Regions from separate parts of the Exiguobacterium sp. CH10 genome, predicted to be linked through region 2. Evidence: a T-box and tRNA genes for the amino acid it is inferred to sense, from the RefSeq annotation. Region 2 holds a T-box; the other holds one or more tRNA genes.
What was found. A T-box is a leader RNA that pairs with one kind of tRNA and senses whether it is charged. The one in region 2 lies ahead of ileS (isoleucine--tRNA ligase), so its partner is inferred to be a tRNA-Ile.
Positions count from the first base shown of each region.

Region 1: it encodes a tRNA-Ile, which carries the amino acid that the T-box ahead of ileS (isoleucine--tRNA ligase) is inferred to sense. The anticodon was not compared.

Region 1 is NZ_JACSKO010000001.1:331,396-334,678, forward strand. It holds gene KNP04_RS01790 (superoxide dismutase) at 1-96, opposite strand, end outside; gene KNP04_RS01795 (alpha-amylase) at 181-1,653, opposite strand; tRNA gene KNP04_RS01800 (tRNA-Ile) at 1,767-1,840, opposite strand; tRNA gene KNP04_RS01805 (tRNA-Met) at 1,848-1,921, opposite strand; gene KNP04_RS01810 (Na/Pi cotransporter family protein) at 2,029-3,283, opposite strand, start outside.
Region 2 is NZ_JACSKO010000002.1:419,746-423,028, forward strand. It holds gene KNP04_RS08955 (YlmH family RNA-binding protein) at 1-608, shown strand, start outside; gene KNP04_RS08960 (DivIVA domain-containing protein) at 628-1,176, shown strand; T-box leader at 1,180-1,399, shown strand; gene ileS (isoleucine--tRNA ligase) at 1,453-3,283, shown strand, end outside.

The DNA.
Region 1 (3,283 bases), on a different contig from region 2:
GTGTTTCGTGTGGTGGATTTCCATCGTGCGTGCGTCAATGTGTGGTTCGAGTGCATCATATGCGTAATCAAGTTGTGGTAATTCAAATTTAGCCATTACTAAAATCCCCCTTAAAAGTGTTTTGAACAACGTTCGTTATAAATGTAACAGATTTGTGACGGTCGACTCAATTGTAATGCCTCACTCTACATCTTCTTCTGGTAACGCCCAGACTGAAATAGATCCCGCCGCCACTTTAAATACCCCAAATCCTTCATCATCAATCTCAATTTTATCTTCTCGTGTATTCGTCAAGTCGACCCATGTTTCGCCAGCTCGCTCTTCCCCAACGAACATTCGCTTTTCAGCCTCGTCCGAAGTTGAGATGAGAACGGCACATCCTGAACGCTCGATCTCCTCCACACCTTTGCGTACCCAGCCGATGACGTTTGCATCATCAAAGTAATCATCCTGTTCCCCATAAGCCTTTTCCCGACGAGCATAAAGAAGCGTGTCAATGGCGAGTTTCATCCCATCAGTCGGGTGGGGACCGTCGATGCCGTAGTAATCCCCGTAGAAGACACATGGATAGCCATCTTTACGAAGCAAGACGAGACCGTATGCGATTTGTTTGAACCAATCTTTTACCCACGACTCAAGCGCCTCTTCCGGTTGCGAATCGTGATTGTCTACAAACGTCACTGAATGGAGCGGGTGTGACTGGACGAGCGTATCATCAAAAATGGTGCGCATATCGAATGCGGCCCCTTCCTCTGACGCCTGGTGTAATTTATAGTGGAGCGGAACATCGAATAAATCGACGTGGTAATCGATGTTATCAAGAAATTCACGGCATGCGTCAAGATCTGACTTCCAGAACTCTCCGACGAAATAAAATTCATCTCCCTTTTCTTCACGCATCGTCTGACTGAATTCTTTCACGAAGTCATAGTTGATATGTTTTATCGCATCCAATCGGAATCCGTCACATTTCGTTTCCTCAATGAACCATTTACCCCAGCTCAACACTTCTTCCCGAACTTCAGGATGATGGTAATCGATATTCGCAAACATCAAATAGTCATACACACCGAATTCGTCATCGACATTGTCGTTCCATCTTTTATTCTCTCCAACTATAAAGAAAATCCCAGAACGGTCTGTCGCTGCATCATAGTCGGTACCGTTAAAATGTGTGAAGTCCCATTTAAATGTAGAATACTTCCCATCACGAGCTTCATAATCAAACTTTGTCCATCCTTCGATTTCGAAAGGTTCTTCTGAAAGGACTTTCGTACGGTCGTTCGGGTCTACTTCAAGCACTTCAAACGTTTCGGTCGCATCCGCGCCTGCTTTGTGATTCATGACGACGTCCATATAAATCTGCATTCCTAGTTCTTGCTGACAATAGGCTGTCGCTTCAAGAAGTTCTTTTTTTGTTCCGTATTTCGTGGCAATCGATCCTTTTTGATCGAACTCACCTAAATCATATAAGTCATAAATGCCATAACCCGTATCCTCACCACTCTGTCCTTTCGTGACAGGTGGTAACCAAAGGGCAGTGATCCCAGCTTTATTTAAATCTTCCGCTCTCTCTTTTAATCGCTTCCAATGTTTATGATCCGCTTCGACATGCCATTCAAAAAACTGCATCATGGTGTGATTTCGTTCCATTTTGTCCGCCTCATTTCATATTTTTCAAAAAACAAAATGCTAACGAGTATTTACCCACGAATTTTAGATTGAAAACAAAAAAACAACTTTCACAAAATGAAAGTTGTTTTGAATGGACCCTGTAGGACTTGAACCTACGACCGGACGGTTATGAGCCGTCTGCTCTAACCAGCTGAGCTAAGGGTCCTTATAAGTAGCGGCGGAGGGAGTCGAACCCACGACCTCACGGGTATGAACCGTACGCTCTAGCCAGCTGAGCTACACCGCCATGTTGTTATACAGTAATAATATACTGAATATGCTCTATACTGTCAAGGGAAATTCCTTTCCATCAAAAAGAAAAACACTCCAACATATAGTTGGAGTGCCTCATCTTTATACCGTCACTTCGTTTGCATCTTCGAGTGTGATTTCTGTGATGTTCATGGCATGGTCACCGATACGCTCAAGGTTTGAGAGCATGTCGACGAAGAACATACCTGCTTGTCCATCACAAGCACCCGTGTTCAAACGAACAACGTGGTTTTTGCGGAATTGACGCTCGAGCATATCGAGTTTCGCTTCCATTTCGATGACTTTACGTGCTTCGACCATGTCACCGCTCGCTAATGTCTGAAGTGATTTCTCTAACGTTTCGCGTGTGAGGTCATACATTTCAGTCAATTCTTTTTGAGCATCTGCCGAAAGTGTCACTTTCGTAGCAGTCTTATAGTCAATCAACTCAATGATGTTTTCAACGTGGTCACCGATTCGTTCGATGTCGTTAATCGCATGCATGAGCGTCTTGTGCTCTTGTGATTCTTGCTCAGTCAAATCAACCGCAGCCAATTTCACGAGGTAGTCTGTGATTTTCGCATTCAACGAGTTTAACGCTTCTTCGATATGCGCAGACTTTTCAGAGTGTTTCTTATCTCCTGTTGTCAAATAGTTACGCGCTTCGTCGAGACCAAGTTTTGCGAAATCGCCCATACGGATGACTTCGTATTTTGCTTGCTCCACTGCAATCGAAGGCGATTGCTGAATGAAGATTGGGTCCAAGTGCTGTGCTTTCGTATCGACGATTGAATCCTCACCAGGCACCAATTTCGTCACGATCCAAGCAATCGTTCCAATGAACCAGAACTGAATCAATGTGTTGACGATGTTAAACGTACCGTGAGCGAATGCAATTTGCATCTTGTCTTCAATTGCCAAGAAGTCTGTAATCCAATAAATATAGTTTGTGAACGGAATCAACAAGATCATGAAGATCGTCGTTCCGATTAAGTTAAAGATAACGTGTGCTGCAGCTGCGCGACGTGCGGCAACCGATGCACCGATTGATGCCAAAATGGCAGTGATCGTCGTACCGATGTTGTCACCAAACAATACTGGAAGAGCGGCATCCAAGTCGATTGAACCACCTGCATAGAGCTCTTGCAAAATTCCGATTGTTGCAGAAGATGACTGGACGATGACTGTAAATACAGTACCAACGATGACACCGAGGAACGGATTGTCACTCATTGATTGCGTCAAGTCGATGAAATACTCACTTGAGCGGAGCGGACGCATGCCGTCTCCCATCAACTCAAGACCGTAGAACAATGCACCAAGTCCAAAGATGACTTGTCCTAGATGTTGGTAACGC
Region 2 (3,283 bases):
TTCACGACGATGGCGGGTTTGAAGGAGCTGAACGACGTCGGCTGATTTTGGCGCCAGAGTATTATGAGCTGAATACCGATGATTTTGAAATTGAGATTCGCCGTATCGAATATCCGACAAAATTTGTTGACCTGACACATCGACAAGTGACTGGAACTTTACTGAACGCTGGATTAAAGCGTCAAAAGTTTGGGGACGTCGTCCTGGAAGAGGAAATCGTCCAGTTTGCTACGACCCGCGAAGCCGTCGGGTTCATCGAAATGAACTTGGAGCGTGTCGGAAAAGCGAAAGTTCGCATCTCCTCTGTTGCGAAGGATGACATACTCGTCGTTCCGAAAACAGAGTGGGTCGAGGGGTTCGGCATCGTGTCCTCGTTACGATTTGATACGGTTGTGAGCGAGGTACTCAACATATCTCGTCAGAAAGCTCAGGCGCTCGTGAAACACGGTGACTGCAAAGTGAATCATAAAGTCATTGAAGACCCGAGCTTCATCCTTGAACCCGATGATCTTTTATCCGTCCGTGGATACGGTCGTATTAAGATGATGGAGATCCTTGGTTCGACCAAACGTGAAAAGATTAAAATCCAGTATGGGACCATACGTTAAATTTTAGGAGGAAAGTCGAATGGCGTTGACACCGATTGATATTCATAATAAAGAATTCTCTTCCCGTTTTCGTGGGTACGACATCGATGAGGTCAATGAATTTTTAGATCAAATCATTAAAGAGTTTGAACTATTGATTCGTGAGAATCGACGGTATGAAGAACTTGTCAACGATATGCAAGCTCGCATTGACTACTTCTCCTCGATGGAAGATACATTGAACAAGTCGATCATCGTCGCGCAGGAAGCAGCGGAAGAAGTGAAGAACAACGCGCAAAAAGAAGCGAGTCTCATTCTGAAACAAGCGGAGCGTGAAGCGTACGCTCGTGAAGAAGAAGCGGCCCGTAAAGAGCAACTTGCAGAACGTGAAGTTGTTCAAATGCTCAAAAAAGTCGAGTTGTATCGCACACGTTTCCGTGTCCTCGTTGACGCCCAAATGGAGCTCTTAAACAGCACCGAGTGGGAGACGATTGTCGGGGAGCCGCCTGTGCAGACGGTTCTTGACGATAGATCAGAACTTGCGTATAATGACCACGAAGTCACACAGAATGAAGAACAACATGGATAAATGATCAACACGTTGAGTAGGACGCGTCGATCGAGTCATACCTACGAAGCGACTTAGGGACGGTGAGAGCCTAAGAGAAAGACTCGAATCGGTATCCCCTATGAGTCGTCACGCTGAACTAGAGTAAGCGTGACCGCCTGACCTCGTTATCGGTTACCGAGAGCGGTCTCATGAGAGTGAGACTAGTAGGGTGGTACCGCGAGTCAACCAACTCGTCCCTATCAGGGATGGGTTGGTTTTTTTTGTTTTCTAAAAAATGTTGATGGAGGAGTTTCGATGAACTACAAAGACACGCTATTAATGCCAAACACAGAATTCGCAATGCGTGGGAATTTACCAAAACGCGAACCAGCGATGCAAACAGAATGGGAAGACATGGACCTTTACAACAAGGTACAAGAAAAAAATGCAGGGAAACCACAATACATCTTGCATGATGGGCCTCCATATGCGAACGGCGACATCCACATGGGACATGCGATGAACAAAGTCTTAAAAGACATCATCGTCCGTTTCAAAGGAATGAACGGATATCAGTCTCCAATGATTCCAGGTTGGGATACGCACGGTCTTCCAATCGAGAACGCCCTTCAAAAAGCTGGCGTCAACCGTAAAGAAATGACGGTCGCTGAATTCCGCGAAAAGTGTGCAGAATATGCGATGGAACAAGTGAACTCACAACGTGAACAGTTCAAACGTCTCGGTCTTCTTGCAGACTTTGAAAATCCATATATCACGCTCCTTCCGGAATATGAGGCGGCACAAATCCGCTTGTTCGGGACGATGGCTGAAAAAGGATACATCTACAAAGGGAAGAAACCAGTCTACTGGTCGCCGTCTTCGGAGTCTGCACTCGCAGAAGCTGAGATCGAATATTACGATAAAAAATCACCAGCCATCTACGTGGCATTCCGCGTCGTAGACGGAAAAGACACATTGACGTCTGACGATCATTTCGTCATCTGGACGACGACGCCTTGGACAATCCCGGCGAACCTCGGGATCGCAGTCAGTGATGAGTTGACGTACACGCGTATCGAACACGAAGGAAAAGGCTATATCGTCGCAGAGACGCTCGTTGAAGAAGTGACGACAGCGCTCGGCTGGACTGATTACACTGTGAGCGGTTCATGGAACGGTCGCGACTTTGAATATATGACGGCTCAACATCCGTTGTATGACCGCACGTCACTCGTCATGCTCGGCGATCACGTCACAGCGGATGCGACTGGACTCGTCCATACAGCACCTGGGCACGGGGAAGACGATTATCGTGTCGGTCAGGCTTACGGCTTGGACGTTCTTTGCCCGGTCGATGACCGTGGTTATATGACGGCTGAGGCGCCTGGTTTTGAAGGGTTGTTCTATGAAGATGCGAACAAACAAATCGGGATGAAACTTGAAGAGAACGGCTACTTGCTCAACTTGAAGTTCATCAAACACTCGTACCCGCATGACTGGCGTACGAAAAAACCGGTCATCTTCCGTGCGACACCGCAATGGTTCGCTTCCATCAAAGATTTCCGTGAAGACATGCTCCGTGAAATCGAAGAAGTGAACTGGGTTCCGGAATGGGGAATGACACGTCTTTACAACATGGTCCGTGACCGTGGGGACTGGGTCATCAGTCGTCAACGTGCATGGGGCGTGCCGATTCCAATCTTCTATGCAGAGGATGGAACGGAAATCATCACGAGCGAGACGATCGACCACGTCGCAAACTTGTTCCGTGAGCACGGTTCGAACGTCTGGTACGAGCGTGAAGCGAAAGACCTTCTTCCTGAAGGATTTACGCATCCGAACAGCCCGAATGGCGAATTCCGTAAAGAACTCGATATCATGGACGTCTGGTTCGATTCAGGTTCTTCACACGCTGGTGTATTAGAGGAACGTGAAAACCTACGTCGCCCGGCTGACCTTTATCTTGAAGGATCTGACCAATACCGCGGTTGGTTCAACTCGTCACTCTCAACAGCTGTTGCGACAACGGGCAAAGCGCCATACCGAAACGTCTTGAGCCACGGTTTCGTTCTTGACGGGGATGGACGTAAGATGTCGAAATCGCTCGGTAACACGATTGCGCCAAACGATCTCGTGAAGCAATATG